Regions from separate parts of the Pseudoalteromonas sp. 5Ae-yellow genome, predicted to be linked through region 4. Evidence: predicted binding sites of a transcription regulator. Region 4 holds the regulator's gene; each other region holds the start of a gene.
What was found. Region 4 encodes FliA, which starts transcription of late flagellar genes. Its sites were predicted from a motif close to CTAAAGNTNNNNNNNNNNNNGCCGATA; they were not measured.

Region 1: a site for FliA is predicted at 3,012-3,038, ahead of pomA (flagellar motor protein PomA). Genes of this name have one in related genera too.
Region 2: a site for FliA is predicted at 2,075-2,101, ahead of H4J63_RS20660 (flagellin). Genes of this name have one in related genera too.
Region 3: a site for FliA is predicted at 2,846-2,872, ahead of H4J63_RS12560 (VC2046/SO_2500 family protein). Genes of this name have one in related genera too.

What each region holds. Positions count from the first base shown of each region.
Region 1 is NZ_JACGWD010000044.1:31,353-36,335, reverse strand. It holds gene H4J63_RS12795 (DNA topoisomerase III) at 1-552, opposite strand, end outside; partial or broken gene H4J63_RS12790 (hypothetical protein) at 623-1,110, opposite strand; gene H4J63_RS12785 (flagellar motor protein MotB) at 1,262-2,182, opposite strand; gene pomA (flagellar motor protein PomA) at 2,185-2,952, opposite strand; gene H4J63_RS12775 (exodeoxyribonuclease VII small subunit) at 3,274-3,516, shown strand; gene ispA ((2E,6E)-farnesyl diphosphate synthase) at 3,519-4,406, shown strand; gene dxs (1-deoxy-D-xylulose-5-phosphate synthase) at 4,512-4,983, shown strand, end outside.
Region 2 is NZ_JACGWD010000050.1:25,542-30,524, forward strand. It holds gene H4J63_RS13740 (flagellin) at 1-1,176, shown strand, start outside; partial or broken gene H4J63_RS20655 (flagellin) at 1,486-1,845, shown strand; gene H4J63_RS20660 (flagellin) at 2,209-2,895, shown strand; gene H4J63_RS13750 (flagellar protein FlaG) at 3,042-3,464, shown strand; gene fliD (flagellar filament capping protein FliD) at 3,532-4,965, shown strand.
Region 3 is NZ_JACGWD010000043.1:24,997-29,979, reverse strand. It holds gene H4J63_RS12580 (SulA-like leucine-rich domain-containing protein) at 1-99, shown strand, start outside; gene H4J63_RS12575 (YchJ family protein) at 138-617, shown strand; gene H4J63_RS12570 (diguanylate cyclase) at 692-1,609, opposite strand; gene H4J63_RS12565 (DUF6172 family protein) at 1,802-2,104, opposite strand; gene H4J63_RS12560 (VC2046/SO_2500 family protein) at 2,284-2,811, opposite strand; tRNA gene H4J63_RS12555 (tRNA-Tyr) at 2,924-3,008, shown strand; tRNA gene H4J63_RS12550 (tRNA-Tyr) at 3,057-3,141, shown strand; gene H4J63_RS12545 (M48 family metallopeptidase) at 3,229-3,927, opposite strand; gene H4J63_RS12540 (MHYT domain-containing protein) at 4,244-4,983, shown strand, end outside.
Region 4 is NZ_JACGWD010000037.1:20,481-25,463, reverse strand. It holds gene H4J63_RS11320 (chemotaxis protein CheA) at 1-860, opposite strand, end outside; gene H4J63_RS11315 (protein phosphatase CheZ) at 876-1,649, opposite strand; gene cheY (chemotaxis response regulator CheY) at 1,667-2,050, opposite strand; gene H4J63_RS11305 (RNA polymerase sigma factor FliA) at 2,091-2,801, opposite strand; gene H4J63_RS11300 (MinD/ParA family protein) at 2,828-3,688, opposite strand; gene flhF (flagellar biosynthesis protein FlhF) at 3,681-4,983, opposite strand, start outside.

The sequences.
Region 1 (4,983 bases), on a different contig from region 4:
CCCAGCTAGTGTGTATGCACGTGTTAAATTCATACCAAATAGCCAATCAGCACGAGAGCGCGCTAAAGCAGATACACTTAGCGGAATAAAATCTCGATTAGAACGCATAGTACCCAGTGATTTTTTTACCGCCGATAAGTTTAAATCACTAATGAGTAAACGTTGCGTACTCTGCTTTTTAGCCTGACTTATTTTAGCTTCTTCAATTACTTGATCGACTAGTAGCTGGCCTTCACGGTCTGGATCGCCAGCGTGAATAAGTTGCGAGGCTTGTTTAATTAATTTTTTTAAAACAGTGAGCTGTTTGCGAGTTTTGGTTTTGGCTTTTAACTTCCACTGTTCAGGTATTATAGGTAAGTGTTCAAACTGCCACTTTTTAAAGCGCTCATCGTAATCATCGGGTTCTGCTTGTTCTAGCAAATGTCCAATACACCACGATACACAATCGCCATTAGCGACTTCTATATAACCATCATATTTTTTGTGTGGTTTTGGTAACGCATCAGCAATAGCGCGTCCAAGTGAAGGTTTTTCTGCAATGTAGAGTTTCATAGCCTGCTCATCACTGTTTATATAAACAGTAGTCTAGCACAGCTATTTTAAAGGAGGGAACTTTTTGTAACTATTGGCTAGCTGGGCTTTTTTTGTCTTTTGTTAAAATATAAATAAGCGGAAGATAACAAACAACAACGGTGCCTATATTAATAAATGGCAATAAGGTTTTATAAATGTATGTACTATAAGAAAGATCCCATAAATGGCGGTCGACTAATCTAAATAGCTGTAAAATTGGTGCCATAATAACAACCAATTGACCTAATACGCATTGCCATAAATAAACCTTATCTTTTAAACCCAGATATGCGATGAGTGCCATCCAAGCAATATCATTAAGGGCCCAAACAAGGTATCGATAAACATAAATCCCATTATCAAACTCTTTCAAGTAAGGATGAATAATGGTTCCATATAAAAAAAAGCGGCTGTAATTAAAGCGAAACGCAGGGCCAAATAATCTTTTCTAAAATAAAAGATGAAAATAGCAGGGCTTAAAATAAACACCCAACTAGTATCTAATATCAATATAGTCTTTAAAAACCATTCAGGCATTAGAGTTAATCAAGTTTTTTTTCATCATCGTCATTACCACCGCCATTTCCTGGCATATGACTAAACTTATCGACCTTTTTCATAAACTATTCCGTTACATTTGTTAAAGAAAGCATACTTTATGATAAATAAGTGTGTTTGCCAATAAAAGTTATCTTACATCTATAGGAGCTGACTCTTTTGCTTTACCTTGTAGTATAGATATTTCTACTCGGCGATTCCTGCGGCGATCTTCATCGGTGTCATTCGGTACAAGTGGTCGTGTTTCAGCTCGACCAACCACCATCATTCGGGTTTTATCAAAGCCTTGAACTTTTTGTAGCTCACTGGCAACGGCTACTGCCCGCTTTGATGATAGGTCCCAATTGTTAATATATAACTCATTCGATACCTGAAAATCATCTGTATGGCCAGATACTGTTATTTCACCAGGTACATCTTTTAACAGCACACCGATATCTTGAATTATAGGTTTAAACTTAGGTTGTAAAAATGCACTACCTGAAGGAAATGAACCATTCTCTCTAATGCGAATAATTATTTGCTGCCCTAAAGACTCAAGCTCAATTGCGCCATCGATTATTTGCTTTTCAAGCTGCTGCGCTATCTTTTTAACAAGCTCGTTAGTTTGTTCCTGATCGGCTGCTGAAGTTGCTTGCTCAGAAGATTCTTCTTGTGAGGTACTACGAGATTCGCCACCGCGTTTATCCCCGCGCTGTTCTTGCCTGCCGCCTGCTGAGCTTTCATCGCCAGCCTGAAACTCTAACATTTGTTGAGTCATTTCGACTGTTTGCTGCTGAATGGTTTCTATTGGGGTTGGCTCTGGTTTGCCTGGGGTAAACTCCATGGCAATAACAGAGGTCCCTTTAGGGATGTCTTTTACTTCAATTTTATTCTGCACACCGAAAGCAAACTTCATAGAGCCCGCAATTTGTTTAAACTTAAGTACATCCATTTCTGAAAACGCGAGCAAGAGTACAAAAAAGCACATTAAAAGTGACATTAAATCGGCAAACGTTCCCATCCATGCAGGTAGACCTGGTGGTGGACATTTGCACTCTTGATCAGACATAGTTACTCCTCGGTATCTACTTTGCGTTTAGATTCAGCTAAGTAATTTTTCAAAATACCTTCGATTACTTTTGGATTTTGACCATCTTGTATACCTAAAATAGCATCCAAAATTAAACGCTGATTCATAGCTTCCTCGTCTTTACGCAGTTCAAGTTTTACCTGAATAGGAATTGCCACGACATTGGCTAAAAACGCGCCATATAAAGTTGTTAATAGTGCTACTGCCATTGCCGGACCAATTGCCTTTGGGTCATCCATGTTAGACAACATTGCAACCAAACCAATTAGAGTACCAATCATACCCATTGCAGGCCCTATATCAGCTAACGACTTAAATAAACCCGCGCCCAATTCATGGCGAGTCGTGGTTAGAGAAATATCTTTTTGAAGTGTAGCGCGAACTACATCTGCGTCGTGGCCATCAACGAGCATATCGACGCCTTTGCGCATAAAGGGGTTTGGAATTTCAGCTTCTTCGAGTGCTAAAAAACCGCCTTTACGAGCTGAATCCGCAAGTTCTACTGCTTTTTCGATAAGTATTTCTGGCGTTTCGATTTTAAACATAAACGCTTTGGCAACAACTTTACCTATCCCCAAAAATTGCGACATAGTGAAGTTTGATAAAACAATAAAGAGTGAACCACCAAATACAATAACCACAGACGGGGTATTGTAAAACATAGCCATTTCACCGCTACTACTCATAAACATAGACATGACAATTAAGCCAATTGCGCCTAGGATCCCGATTATGGTTGCTAAATCCACATTTCCTCCAGAAGTTTCATGCTTAATGGCCTTATCATAAACTTTTATTATTAACTGCTTATCGGCAACATATTGAATTGCTTAAGCCATTTTTATAAATAAACATAAAAAGCAGCCTTTAGCACTATCTTAGATCAAGTTATAAAGGCTACCTAATTATCAATTGATTTATTAAACCAACAGACCGCCATTAAGGCTTTATTAATGCACTTGAAATATAATTTAACGTTATAAAGGTAAAAAACCAATATCATCCTTTGACCTAGTTTAGCATTCCCCCTAAAATTGACCCCTAAATTTATTATGTAAGCTGAAATAAAGATGGCGACTAAAAAACCTGAAAACTTAAGTTTCGAACAAGCACTAGAAGAATTATCTACAATCGTTAGTGACATGGAACAAGGTGACTTATCGCTTGAGCAATCGTTAAAGCAATTTGAGCGTGGAATTGCATTAGCAAGTGCTTCATCAGGGAAATTACAGCAAGCAGAACAAAAAGTATCAATTTTGATGGGGAATGGCGAAAAGTCAGTACTTACAAATTTTGATAATGATATGGAATAGCTGTGAGCATAAAAAATCATATTGAACGTGCTCAAAAAGATGTAGTAGCGACCTTACAACAGCATTTTAACCAGCCTCTCGATACAGAAGAAACGGTAAATAACGCCACCCAGTATGGATTATTTAATGGCGGTAAAAGATTACGTCCATTTTTAGTTTATGCCACAGGTAAAATGCTCGGCGCAAACCATCAAGACTTAAACGTACTTGCTGCTGCAATTGAGTGTATTCATAGCTATTCGTTAGTCCATGATGACTTACCAGCAATGGATGATGACGACTTACGCCGCGGACGCCCTACTTGTCATATAGAGTTTGGCGAGGCAAATGCAATTTTAGCCGGTGATGCTCTTCAAACTCTTGCTTTTGAGCTTATTGCGAATCACAAATTTGAATGCTCATCGCAAACACAAGTAAAAATGATTGCTACACTTGCCCACGCATCAGGCCTTCAGGGTATGGTTGGCGGACAAGGCCTTGATATAGCAGCAACTGATAAAGTAATTACCGTACAAGAGCTTGAGCGAATACATAAGCTAAAAACCGGAGCTCTAATTAATTGCGCAATTACACTTGGTGCACTGTGCAGTGAAAAGGCTGATCAACAAACCTTAGAAAATTTAAGTGTTTTTGGGTATGCTATAGGGCTAGCATTTCAAGTACACGACGACATTTTAGATGTTGAAGGCGATACAGTTATTTTAGGAAAGCCACAAGGCTCCGATATTGCCGCGAATAAAGCGACATATCCGGCGTTATTAGGTATGCTAGGCGCTAAAGAAAAGGCGCAAAATTTAATACAACAAGCCCATGAAGCGTTAGCAAATATAGATGCTGACACAACACTTCTTGCGTCGCTAGCAAATTATCTAATTGAGCGTGACCACTAATTTTTGCTCATACGTATTGCAATTAGCACTGACATTATTACTCAACATTAATTATTCGTAAAAGCTTTGAATTAATTAATGTTAGCGAAGGATATATATAAAACCATGACACTTGATAGTAGCAAGTATCCATTACTTAATTTGGTTGACGAGCCAGCCCAATTGCGTGACTTAGCGCAAGACAAACTCCCTGCATTTAGCAATGAGCTGCGCGATTATTTACTCAACTCAGTATCGCAAAGTAGCGGTCATCTAGCGTCTGGTTTAGGGACGGTTGAACTAACCGTTGCCCTGCATTATGTTTATAACACTCCAGACGATCGCCTAGTTTGGGATGTGGGTCATCAAGCTTATCCGCATAAAATTCTTACTGGTCGTCGCGAGCAAATGCACACCATTCGCCAAAAAGACGGTTTACACCCTTTTCCTTTTCGCGATGAAAGCCAATACGATACGTTTAGCGTAGGCCATTCAAGCACCTCTATTTCAGCTGCCTTAGGTATGTCTATTGCTGCACAAAAAGAAGGTAAAGGTCGAAAGTCTGTAGCCATTATTGGTGACGGAGCTATAACCGCAG
Region 2 (4,983 bases), on a different contig from region 4:
ACCGCTGAAGGCGCTATGCAAGAATCGACTAATATACTACAACGTATGCGTGAGCTTGCTCTGCAATCTGCCAATGGTTCAAATTCAAGCGAAGACCGTGATGCATTGCAAAAAGAAGTGTCTGCTTTACAAGAAGAACTAACTAGAATCTCCGACACTACATCGTTCGGTGGTCAGCAATTATTAGATGGCTCTTACGGCACTCGAAATTTTCAGGTTGGCGCGAACGCCAATGAAACCATCTCAATTAGCTTAAGTAGCACAGCTGCAGATAAAATTGGTACATTAGAAGCAACTACAAACATTACTACTACAGCTGGAAGCGTTTCATTTGCAGTAGGTGGTAAAACTTACGATGTAGATGCTACAGCTGCATCAGACGCAGCCGGTAAAGCGGCTGCGATTAATGCAACAACAGGTGAGCATGGTGTAACAGCAGCAGTTGCTGATATTACAACGGCGACTCTTACATCTATGAACTTTGATGGCGGCACAATTGAATTTACATTGGGCGGGTCTAATAATGTAACTGGTTCTGATGCAGATACACTTGCAGCTTCAATAAATGATATAGACGGTTACACAGCAGTCAATGATTCAGGTTCAATCACAATCACAAATGCTGCAGGGTCTCCTATTGCACTGACTAGTTTCTCAGGAACAGGTACAGGTACAGGTGCTGCGGCATCATTTACTGACAGCGCTGCTACTCCAGCTACGACCGCCTTGAATGAAACAACTCCAACTGCTACAGCAACAGCATCAGCTACAACGGAAGTTGTTACTTTATCTTCAAAAGCTGATTTTGCTGTAACTGATGGCGCTGCAGGTACACCTGTAAGCGTTGTGGCTGCAGGCGATACTGTTAAAGATATTGATTTAACAACAGAGCTAGGTTCACAAAGTGCAATTGATGTAATTGATAATGCACTTGCACAAATTGATGATCAGCGCGCGGGTTTAGGTGCGGTACAAAATCGTTTTGGTCACACAATTAGCAACCTTGCTAATATTCAAGAAAATGTATCTGCGTCACGTAGTCGTATTCAAGATACAGATTTTGCGACCGAAACTGCACAAATGACTAAAAACCAAATATTACAGCAAGCGGGTACGTCAATACTTTCGCAAGCAAACCAAATACCACAAGCAGCCATTAGTTTATTAGGTGGCTAGTTATTGGTTTAACTAATATCAGGCTGTATAAGCGCACTTCAAATTAAGTGCGTTTTTTGTTTTTAGATTGTAAAAAATAGCTAAAAGCATAATATTCAAACCGTATTTTAAATCAATTTAAAATAACTAATCATTTAAAACAGTCAGTTAGCTTTTTCTGGGTAAATAAACTAATTTATTTTTAAAATACTCCTAAAGATAATTTACCTCCTGCCGTTAACTTAATCAGTACGGAGCTGAGCATACATTTGTGACAGCTCTTGGTTAAATTAAAATAGCAACATTACGAAAGTAATCAGGAGTTTTATTATGATTTCAGTAAACACAAATGTATCTTCATTAAACGCTCAACGTAACCTATCTCAATCAGGTTCTGACCTTGCAACGTCAATGGAACGTTTATCATCAGGTATGCGTATCAACAGCGCAAAAGATGATGCGGCAGGCCTACAAATTTCAAACCGTTTAACATCACAAATAAACGGTTTAGGTGTAGCTCAGCGTAATGCTAACGATGGTATTTCTATGGCGCAAACTGCTGAAGGTTCAATGCAAGAGTCTACTAGCATTTTACAGCGTATGCGTGAACTAGCGTTACAATCAGCGAATGGTTCAAACTCTGATGATGACAGAGCCTCTCTACAAAAAGAAGTAACCGCTTTACAAGATGAGTTAACGCGAATTTCTGAGACCACCTCTTTTGGTGGTCAGCAGTTATTAAATGGAGATTTTGGTTCAAAAAACTTCCAAATTGGCTCAAATGCCAATGAAACTATCTCTATTAGTTTAAGTAGCACAGCCGCAGATAAAATTGGTTCATTAGAAGCAACTACTAACATCACTGCTACAGCTGGAAGCGTTTCATTTGCAGTAGGTGGTCAAACTTACGATGTAGATGCTACAGCTGCTTCAGACGCAGCCGGTAAAGCGGCTGCGATTAATGAAACAACAGGTGACCATGGTGTTACTGCGGAAGTAAACTCTGTTACAACTGCAACACTGAGCTCTCTTGATTTTGACACTGGCGGTACTATGTCATTTGACATAGGTGGGGAAGGGATAACAGGTACATCTAATACTGAAATAGCATCAGCGATTAATGATTTGGATGGTTATACTGCAGAAGATGATGGTTCAGGTACAATTACAATTACAAATACAGCTGGCGCACCTATAGCATTGACTAATTTTGCTGGTGCGGGTAATACCGGTGGCAATGAAGTTTCAGCTACGTTTGCCGACAGTGATACTTCAACTACCACAGGTGATGCTGCGTTAGTAAATGCTGGTACAGCTGCAGTTACAGCCTCTGCTACAACAGAAACCATAACCTTATCTTCAAAAGTTGACTTTTCTGTAACGGATGGCGCCGCAGGTACGCCGGTGAGTGTTGTTGCTGAAGGCGATTCTGTTAAAGATATTGATTTAACAACAGAGCTAGGTTCACAAAGTGCAATCGCTGTAATTGATGATGCACTTGCACAAATAGATAGTCAGCGTGCTGATTTAGGTGCGGTTCAAAATCGTTTTGGTCACACAATCAGTAACCTTGCTAATATTCAAGAAAATGTATCTGCGTCACGTAGCCGTATTCAAGATACTGACTTTGCAACCGAAACAGCTAACATGACGAAGAACCAAATCTTGCAACAAGCAGGTACGTCAATCTTGTCGCAAGCGAACCAGTTACCACAAGCAGCACTTAGCTTATTAGGTTAATAAGTTAAAGTAATAGCTTAGTGGTTAGCTAGTACATAAAGTCAGTATTAGTTTTACAAAAAGGAGGTGGCTTTAGCTACCTCCTTTTGTGGTTTAAGGGTTTTAATTGAGCTATTGTTTAATTAAGTGAAAAATAGGAATCTGTTATGAATACTATTAATTCCAATGCAGAAGTTACATTACCAACCCCGCTAGCGGGTGAAGATAAAGTAGCTGGGCAAGCAGCTAGTTCGCTAACCGAACGCGCTGTTGACGATGTAAAGCAAGCTGACACACAAAATCAGCAACGATTACAGCAAAATCAATACGAAAAAAATAACCAAGAAGTAACTGCTCAGCCGTTAGAGCGTGAACAGCTAGAAAAAATGGCGCAACAATTGCAGGATTTTATGGGCGAAATGAATCGCAGTTTGCAGTTCAAGGTAGATGAAGATTCAGGTCGTGATGTAATTAAAGTGCTTGATAAAAACAGTGGCGAAGTAATTAAGCAATATCCTTCTGAGGAAGTATTAAGCCTAGTTTCTAAACTGTCTGAATCTGCTGGTATTTTGATTGATCAAACAGTTTAGTAAGCACCTATAAGTGTTAACTTATAAAAGTTAGCTGGTTTATTTTTAAGTATTGAAGAGGTGAAGTATGGCTATTTCGTTTACTGGTTTAGGTTCTGGGTTAGCAGTATCAGATATTGTTGATGCACTAGTAAATGCAGAACAAGCACCTGCTGAAGCTCGATTAAATACAAGAGAAGGCAAGTTAACAACTGATATTTCAGCTGTAGGAGCACTTAAGTCAGCGCTCGAAAAAGTGCAAACCTCAATGGAAGCATTAGGCGATAGTGATAACTACCAAAAGCGAACTGCATCTGGCAATGATGATTTTATATCTATTAGCTCAGATAAAGACGCTCAGCCTGGTAGTTACAATGTAAAAGTAGACGCATTAGCACAAGCACATAAGTTATCTTCCCCTGCATTTGCAGCAGACGAGGCAATTGGAGCTGGCGTAATTACAATTGGCTCCGGCGAAAATAGTTTTTCCACTGTTTTATCGGCTACAAATACATTAGAAGATTTACGCGACCAAATTAATAACGGCCCTTTTACTGGCAGTGATAGTAATGATTCGGTTGTCGCCACTATAATAACCAGTGATACCGGTCAGCATTTAGTGCTTACTAGTAAAGAAACCGGCGAAGACAACGCTATAACAATTACCGTACAAGACGATGACGGCAGTAATACCGATACAAGCGGGTTATCTCGACTAGCTTATGATGTATCAGACGCAGACCCTGCTAATCATACAACTAATTTAACGCAAGTTAATGCTGCACAAAATGCACAAATAACGATTGATGGCACGTTAACTGTATCAAGCAATACTAATGAGTTTAGTAATGTGATTGATGGCGTGGATATTACCGCCAAAAAGTTACATGCCACTGACGACGACTTAAGCGATATATCGGTTACCGAAAACAATAATAATATTAAAACAGGTTTAAATAGTTTTATTTCAAGTTATAACGAACTGTTAGAGCTTAGTAATAACTTGGGTGCCTCCGGCGAAGCTGGCGCAGGCGTTATGGCGGGGGATTCACTGCTTCGTGGTGTTATGTCAAAGCTTCGTAGCGAAATAACAAATCCCGTTGATTTAGGTGGTGGTAATTCGCTATCGCTTTCGCAGTTAGGTGTAGAAACAGACCGCTACGGTGTTTTAACGCTAAATACAGAAACACTCAATGAAAAAATAGCAAGCGATGTAGATTTAGTTCAGCAGTTTTTTGTAGGTGATGATGACGATGGCTTTGCACAATCGTTTGACGAAAAGTTAAGCTTTTATACCGATTCCGACGGTATTATCCAAAACCGCATAGACAGCAAAACAAACCAACTTGACGACATAGATGACCAGCGCTTGGACCTTGCCAGTAAAATGGAGTCGCTATCATCAAGGTTGTATGCTCAATATAATGCAATGGATTTATTAGTAGCGAGCCTCAATAACACCAGTACGTATGTTCAAGCTCAGCTGGAAAATATGCCTGGGGTTGTACGAGATAACTCTTAATATATAAATAGCATATAG
Region 3 (4,983 bases), on a different contig from region 4:
CTACTTACAAATCTATCGTTCGATTTAAGTAAAACAAATACAAAACTATACTGTTTTACTAAAAACGCTCAAACAACAGAGATACCACTCGCTCAATAAGCTTGTTAAACTAATGTTTTAGATTCTGTATTATTATTATGACTTCACTCAATACCACATTATGTTTTTGCAGCAGTGGGCACAATTATGCCGATTGCTGCGAGCCGCTTCACTTATCTGTAAAGCAAGCTGACACTCCTGAACAACTTATGCGCTCACGATTCAGTGCTTATGTTATTAAAAATGCAAAATATGTTTATCAAACCTACGCAAAAGAAAAACAAGCTGAAAACCCGGTTAAAGAAATCAATGATTTTGCTAACAGCTGTCGATTTATAAATCTTGATTTAATTGACTCAAGCCATGATGGCGATACTGGAACTGTAGAATTTAAAGCCCAATATTTTTATCAAAACTTATTTTGTGAGCTTCACGAAAAATCGCAGTTTATTAAAGAAAGCACCCAATGGCGTTATTTAGATGGCACTATATATCCTGTTGAAGATATTAAAGTAGGCAGAAATGATGACTGCCCATGCGGTAGCAATAAAAAGTACAAAAAATGTCATAGCATGTAATAAATAATCTTATTTAATATTTATCATCTAAAAAGTGTTTTTAAGTGGCAGAGTGATTTATTAGCTAACTAAACTTAAAAACACACTTTGTTACGCCCTTGCATTTTAGACTCATACATTTTTTCATCTGCGATCTGCAACGTGTTTTTGTTATTTACGTATGGTTGTAGGGTTGCACCGCCAATACTAATAGTCACAAAATCATATTCTGAATATTTGTGTAATATTCCTAAATCGGCCACATTCTGTTTAATTTTATCAGCAACACAAATTGCACCTTCAGTGCTTGTATGCGGTAGAACAACTACAAACTCTTCGCCGCCATAACGCGCAACAAAATCGGTTGGCCTTTGCAAACTATTAGTAATAGTTTGTGCTACTAGGTTTAACACCGTATCCCCCTGCACATGACCATAGATATCATTGTATTGCTTAAAATAATCTATATCGATGAGTAATAATGCATAGTCAACTTTTTCTCGTAAGGCGCTTCGTTCCATTTTAGAAAAATGTGCATCAAAATAACGGCGATTGAATACTTTAGTTAAATCATCTAAAAATACTTTTTGATTGAGTAAGTCGTGTTGTAATTTTAACGTTATATGGGCACGAACCCTTCTAAATAGTGTTTCTTTTACAATCGGCTTTTTAATAAAATCAACAGCTCCGGCTTCCCAACACTCTTCTTCTTCGTTTTCAAAGGATGTAACAAAAATAACTGGGATATCCTGTGTTTCAGTATTATTTTTTAATTTTAAACATGTATCAATACCACTCATTCCACCCATACTAATATCGAGTAGGACTATATCGGGTACATTTACATTACAAATTTCAATTGCTTCTTCACCACTTCCAGCTGTTGTCACATTAAAATGCTCAGATAATATTTTTTTTAATACGATTAAGCTTAATAACTGATCGTCAACTATAAGTACTTTAGAATTCTTTAAACTTAGTTTTAATTGATGGTCAGAGTAATTTATTGGCATAGTAAAAATGTTTTGTTTTTTTAATTAAAAACAGCCTATAGCATCACATTTTGTTATGCAAATGTTAATTAAGAGGGATTCTACTTATTGGTTATTAATAAAAATGCTTTTTAGTAAATCTTTATTGCATAAAAACAAAAAATGAGCCACTTGGGCTCATTTTATAACTTTGAATACTTTATTAGTTAAGTATTATTCGTCATCATCTAAATCTAATTGCTGACGTTGAGCAGGTCGAGCTAAAATCTCTACATAGAAAGAGGTCAAACCTTGCTTTTCAATTTCGCCAATTTGGTTACTTAATTCAGCAACGTGCACAACTTGCGCATCTTCAGCTGTGTTACCAAACTTACAGTCAAATGCCCAATAGTCAGCATCTTCAGGTAGCGTTTTATTACGCTCTCTTTTCAAATATTTTTTCACTTCGTGCTTTGCAGCATCAACCATACGAGGGTATTTGATTTTCTCGTGATTTAGCGTGAATGTTTTCTTCATTACGTTCCTAATTACCTTGGTTTAATGATAATGGCATTTCATGTCATACCATTTGACGCCATTATAGCAATTGCATTTAATTTTTGGATGCTTTTTTTTCATTAAATCAATTATTAGCAAATATATAAAGCAGACCCGTTATAAAGCATATATTAACTGATGATTATTACAATCATATATCACACCGCAATAAGCTGAAGTGGTTGATGTATTGCATCACTATTTAGGCTGTCGTAAAAAGCAACTGCATTTATAGGGGGATTCGCTAATTGTGTTTGTTCGCTTTTAATTCTTCTTCTGACAGCAAGCTCACAGTTATCTATTATATTAAGTGGAATATGCTTATCATCATTTCTAATCGCAAGTGGTTCAGGGCTTAAGCATTGCCTTAACTTAATACTTGTCATACCACAGCGCTCCCCTTCTTGAGATATTAATGAGGCATTAAACTGTCCAACCAACATATTGTATTCATCAGGGGCTAAAAGTTGCTTTGTACCTGCGCCAAATTGCTTTCTTAATGCCTCTTCTTCTATAACTAAATTATCTATTTCAGTTTTTGGTAAATGAAATTGGCTAAAGTCGAGTGCGTCATGTGACAGCATCGCTAATAATAGAGAAAATTCGCCACGGCGATTTTCATGCACACTATTATTGAGCCTACTGTTTAACTGACTCTCTGTGATTAACAAATCATCTATTTGCATAGTCTTTAGTCGATTGTGGTAACTGATAGATATTTATCGGCTTTATTTCAATTTTCTTTAGCTTTTTTCTTTACTTAAATACGCAATTTGCTATTATCAGCGCCGTTGCATTGGAGGGGTTCCCGAGCGGCCAAAGGGATCAGACTGTAAATCTGACGGCTCAGCCTTCGCTGGTTCGAATCCAGCTCCCTCCACCACTTTTCTTACCGCTAAGTTAAGTGGGGCCAAATGTAACAAAATAGTGTGGAGGGGTTCCCGAGCGGCCAAAGGGATCAGACTGTAAATCTGACGGCTCAGCCTTCGCTGGTTCGAATCCAGCTCCCTCCACCACTTCTTTTTTATTCCTATATTCCTATATTCCTATATTCCTATATTCCTATATTCCTATATTCCTATATTCCTATATTCAGGTTAACCTCAAAACACCCATTGTAAATTCATACTGTTTTTCTTTAGCCATGTTGATGATGCTTTATAATTAGGAAAAAAATGCTCAACGTGTTGCCAAAAAGCTTTGCTGTGGTTTAAGTGACGTAAATGCGCTAACTCGTGGACAATCACATAATCAATAGCATGATAAGGCGCTCCGATTAAATGCAAATTAAATGTTAGCTCTCGCTTACTATTACAACTTCCCCACTTTCGCTTATAAATAGCTACTTTTAGACTCGTAGGTAATTCTTCACCCATTTGTGCGCAGAAGTACGCTAAACGCATTTCTATATATGCAGTTAGTTGCTCTTTTAAATATTCTTCAAGAAGTTGCTTATATTTTTGCGAAGTATTTTTAACGCGCGAAGAGTGTGTAATAAGCAAGCTGTCGTTACAGTTTAGTACTTCGGACTTAGTACCTTGCTTAAATTCTATGTTTACAATGCTATCAAAGATTAAAATTTGTTTGTCTTTGGGCGGGTTCTGTCTGCTATCAGCAATATTGTGCTGTTTAGTTAATTGAGCATTTACCCACACCTGCTTATCAAAAAGCCATTCTTGGATGTGTTTATTACTAACAAATTGAGGGGCATATACAGTCACCTTCTTGTTATGTACTTTAATGGCAACCGTTTTACGTTTTATACTTTTCTTTAACTGATATTCAAACACTTTCATACTCATTAATGATATTGCTACAAGAAAATTCACCAGCAATTAATAAAACCAAATAAAGTGTAATTTTCGCTTAGTTAAGCCAATTCATTAGTTTTATTAAGGTTACTCGATAGAAACTTAAATATGACCATATAAATCTAACTTAGTCCTGTGACAGGCAATACATTAGAATAAAAAACACCAACTAAAAAACTAATGCCTGATAAATAAAAGAAAACTAAAAGTAATAAATTCGTTATTTTAATCACTTCATTGAATTAACAGTTTATTTATTAATTAATTAGATTAAACTTGATAAATAAAGATTATATTTTGAGCCATTATGTTATCAGCTTTTTTTATCACAGACCAAGATCCTAGCTTAATCATTAATGGCGTTTACGATCCTCTATTAGTTTCAATGTCATTGCTAATTGCTATTTTTGCAGCCTTTTTCACCATTCGGCTTATAGAGCTCGCAAAAGAAACTCAATTTCCTAGCTACCAACGTTTAGCAAATGTGACCGCTGCTACTGTTTTTTCGGCTGGTATTTGGAGTATGCACTTTATTGGTATGCTTGCCTTTTCACTGTGTACTAATATTGATTATGATCCAACAATCACTCTCCTTTCTTTTATACCAGCATTTATAGCATGTCAGTACGCTGTATCAATGCTAGTAAATAGTAAAGGGAATCTAAAAGTATTGTCGATTTGCTCCGTGTTACTAGGAGCTGGCATTGGCACTATGCATTATAGCGGCATGGCTGCAATGGATCTTGCTCCTTTACTTAGATATGATCCATTGATATTTGCGTTATCAATCATTGTTGCTGTAGCCCTATCCTTTATAGCCCTTTACAGTCGCTTTAATCTTGAGCGTTTTTTACCCTCTTTATCACCTCTTCAAAATAACTCAATTAGCGCTGTTATTTTAGGGTGTGCTGTTGCTGGTATGCACTATATGGGTATGGCCGCTACACGTTTTGTAGCTACATCGCCACTAATCTATGATGATGCTAACGCAACCGCAGGACTAACTTTTATCGCCATTGCAGTCGCCACAGCAACTATCGCGATTAC
Region 4 (4,983 bases):
GTACCTTTGCCATGAAGTTCATCAAGAAGTGTTTCAAACTCGTCATCACTAATTTCATCATCTGATGAATTAGCAATATTTGACGCCGCCTTAGCTGGTTCTACAGACGCTTTAACTGCATTACTTTGTTCAGGTGCTTTACTCGCAACCTCACCAAAACTGCCAACTCCATGTAACTCATCTAATAAGCTATCAAATTCATCATCAGTAATGTCACCATTAAAGTCATTGCTACTTATTACCGGCTTTTCAATTGCAGGACCTTGTCCTTTACCGTGTAGTTCATCCAGTAAGTTTTCAAATTCATCTTCAGTTATTTCATCAATTTCAGCATCGCTAACCGAAGGCGTTCCGCTAAATAGTTCATCAAACGCAAACGGATCTTCGTCATCAACTATTGGCGTATCAACTACTTCGCTTTGAGGTTGTTCAACTTCATTGTTCGAAGATACACCGTTAAGCTCATCTTCTGTTGGTGGTAGACCTAAAATATGAAGAGTATGAAGTAATTCAGGATCTGCAGGTTCTGGCTTATCCCTATTTTGAATAGTCGCGAACATTTCATTAATGGTGTCGAGCGCTTGTAAAATAACATCCATTAACTCTGAATTGACCGTTCGCACACCTTGACGTAGTAAATCAAATACGTTTTCAGCGCCATGACAAGCATCAACAAGTTCTGTCATAGCTAAAAAGCCTGCACCACCTTTTACAGTGTGAAAGCCTCTAAATATGGCATTTAGTAACTCGGTATCTTCTGGATTATTTTCCAGTTCAACTAACTGTTCAGATAAAAGCTCTAGGATTTCTCCTGCCTCTACAAGAAAGTCTTGTAAAATATCTTCATCGACTTCAAACATGCAGTTACTCTCCTCTTAGAAGCCCAAACTTGATAAAAGATCATCGACTTCATCTTGATCAGATACAACATCATTACGCGATTCTTTATCAATAATAGGGCCTTCAGGACCTGCTAAAGTTTGTGTGGCAACTGGTTCTTTTATTTTTTGTTGTTCTACTTTATTCGCTGTGTTGTCACTGTCATCTTGTTCAGCAAATGCTGTTAAAAGATGAAGTAAGCTTTCTTCTACTTCTCTAACAAGTTCTATAACACGGCGAATAACTTGACCTGTTAAGTCTTGATAGTCTTGAGCCATTAGTACATTTGTCATTAAGCTTTGAAGCTCATCGGTTTTATGATGAGAGTTATTCATAAACTTATCGATGCTGTGGCAAAGTTGTTTAAACTCACCTAACTCAATCTCGCGACTCATTAAACGATCCCATGTCGGTTTGATATGAGATATTTCATCTGCTAATTGCTGGGCTATAGGTAAACTAGCCTCAACAGCATCCATTGTTTTATTAGCCGCATTTTCTGTCATTTCTATAACATAATTAAGCCGCTTTTTAGCATCTGGAATAGCATCTGTTGTTAAATCTGTTAAACGAGTATCAAGATCAAAGCTTTTAAGTGCTTCGTGCAATTGACGGGTCAACTTTCCAACTTCAGCAAATAATTCAGACTGCTCTTGCGAGGCAGTCTCTAAAATTAACTGATTTGCTTTATCTTGCTCATCATTTTCTAAAAAAATAACGAGCTGTCGAGCTTGTTCTAACGTTATTTGAGGCGCAGCTGGTGCTGGCATAAGCCTCTCCCCCATCATTAGCCTAAGCGTTCAAATACTTTTTCTAACTTAGTTTTTAATGTTCCAGCCGTAAAAGGCTTAACAATATAACCATTAACGCCAGCTTGCGCTGCAGCTATTATTTGTTCTTTTTTAGCTTCTGCCGTTACCATTAATACAGGGATATGTTTTAACTTATCATCTGCACGAATTGCTCTTAAAAGGTCAATACCTTGCATTCCCGGCATATTCCAATCAGTAACTACAAAATCAAACACTTGATTTTGCAACATAGGCAAAGCTGTTGACCCGTCATCAGCTTCTTGAACGTTAGTGAAACCTAAATCACGTAACAGGTTTTTTATAATGCGTCTCATCGTTGAAAAATCATCGACTACAAGAATTTTCATGTTTTTATCCAAAACATCCCCCAGTGAGGTATTAACCTTTGTTTGCTTACTACTAATTTATCCAGTCATTGATTTTAGCTTTAAGCTTAATCATCGCCTGACCATGTATCTGACTTACACGCGATTCACTTACATCGAGTATATGTCCTATTTCTTTTAAATTCATTTCATCGTTATAGTATAAAGAAAGTACCATTGCATCACGCTCTGGTAATGACTTAATTGCACTTAGCAAAGACTCATTAAACCGATCATTTTTAACATTATTAAAAGGTTTATCTTGCGCTAAATCTTGGCCTACGGGAGTTATAACATCCTCATCAACACCAAGGTCTTCAATACCTAGTATTTTACTCGCATTCACATCATTTAAAATATGATGGTACTCATTGAGTGAAATTTCAAGTTTTTCAGCAACTTCTGTATCTGTTGGTTCGCGATTAAGACTACTTTCGAGTCCTGTAATTGCTTCTGCAACTTGCCGGCTTTTGCGATGTACTGAACGAGGAGCCCAATCACCACGGCGCATTTCATCAAGCATGGCACCGCGAATACGAATACCTGCAAAGGTTTCAAAGCTTGCGCCCTTAGTTGCATCGAAGTTTTTTGAAGCTTCTATTAAACCTATCATTCCTGATTGAATTAAATCATCAAGCTGAACGCTAGGTGGTAATCGAGCAATTAGATGACATGCCACTTTTTTGACAAGTGATGCATGTTTCTCAACAATCACATTTAAGTTTTGTGTTGATTGATATCCCATAGCTCTATTCACCAATATTGTCATAATTAACCGTTTACTAGTTTCTCAATGAAAAACTCTAAATGCCCAGATGGTTGGTTTGGTATTGGCCATTTAACTGCTTTGGTTGCCAGCGCTTTAAACGCGAGAGCGGCTGGCGAATTAGGAAAGAGCTCTACTATTACTTTTTGACGACGCGTTGCTTTGCGCATATTTTCATCATAGGGAACCGTTGCTACTAGCTCCATTGACACATCTAAAAAGCGATCGGTAACTTTAGATAGTTTTGCAAACAATTCAGTACCTTCACGCATACTGCGGACCATATTTGCAACAATTTTGAACTTATAAACACCATGCTCGCGGCTTAATACTTTAATAAGTGCGTAAGCATCGGTTATTGATGTTGGTTCATCGCACACTACAACCATTACATCTTGTGCTGCTCGTGAGAAGCTTAGCACCATGTCTGAAATACCAGCGGCTGTATCTACAATTAAAATATCGAATTCGGTATTCAATTCGCTAAACGCACGAATTAGTCCAGCATGCTCCGATGGTGATAACTCAACCATACTTTGCGAACCCGATGTAGCGGGTACAATTTTAATACCAGCAGGACCTTCAACTAAAATTTCGTCAAGCTCACATTCACCAGACAAAACGTGTGACAAATTACGCTCTACACGTAAACCAAGCATCACATCACAATTTGCCAAACCTAAGTCAGCATCCAGTACTAGTACTCTATTACCTTGCTGCCCTAGTGCTATAGCAGTATTTAGAGAAACATTTGTTTTCCCCACCCCACCTTTACCACCGGTTACAGCGATAACTTTAACGCCGTTGTTATTGTTTTGACTCATTTTGCGCAGGCCGCTTGCTTGATCTAATACTGTGTTAATCATACATCCCTACTGTACTTGGCGCCACTGCTTGATGCCTTGAATGTTGTGCTTTTGTTCTTTTTAAATATAATTGCTCAGCCTTTTTCACTAGTTTTTCAGCATTTGCAACACGAATATCTTCTGGTACTCGTTGTCCATTAGTAAGATACCCTATTGGAAGGCGATTTTGAATCGCAATACTAATAATCTCACCCAAACTTAATGATTCATCCAACTTGGTAAAAATACAACCACTTAACTGTACTTTTTTAAAGTGGCGTACAGTTTCTTGTAGTACATTAATTTGCGCTGTGGCACTGAGTACTAAGTAGCTGCGAATATCCACACGCTGGTTGCGCATTAACGTATTTAACTGCTCAGTTAAGCGTAAATCTCGCTGGCTCATACCTGCCGTATCAATTAACACTAGACGTTTATTTCGTAAATGATATAAAACTTCAGCTAACTCATTAGCATCTTTAACTTGTTTTACACCACAACCAATAATACGACCGTAAGTTGCAAGCTGCTCATAAGCACCAATTCTGTACGTATCAGTGGTTATTAAGGCAACTTTATCGGCGCCATACTTTTGTGCACCTAGAGCTGCAAGCTTAGCAACTGTCGTGGTTTTGCCCACACCTGTTGGACCCACTAACGCATATACACCACCTTGGCGAAGTATTTCGTTATTGGTTGTTTGCATTTGATCTTCAACCATTGTTAGCAATGCTTTCCAGCCTTGCTGACGAGACACGTCGTCAGGTACGAAACATGCCATTTGTTGCGCGACTTCTTTATCAATACCCATACCGACTAAACGGTCAACCATGCACGCACGCGTTGGATCGCGACGCGCCATATCTTGTTGCATTAAACCTGATACTTGATGTTCAAGTAACTGACGAATCGCGTTCATTTCTTCACGCATTGTTGTCATTTCTTCGCTTTCATTATTTTTATTTTGTGGGCGAGCAGTTACCGGGCTATCTAAATCATCAAAATCGCGGTCTAAATCATCAAAACCTAAACTATCGGCTTGAGTTTGTGGGCGAACTGGCGCTGCACTTTCAGGAATAAACATATTTTTAGTACGCGGCTGCGCAGCCGGCTCTTGATAGTTATCGGTAGTATCAATACCCGATTGTGAAAACATAGAAGCAAGTTCAGGGGAGCGAGGACGCGGTGATTGTCGCTCTAGTAATGCTTGTAAGCTGTCAGCAACCTTTGCTTGTGGCTCAGGCTTAGCACGCTGTGGCTCTGGTCTTACAAAGTTATGCATGCTTTGCTGTGGCGCTTGAGCACGAGGCTCAGCA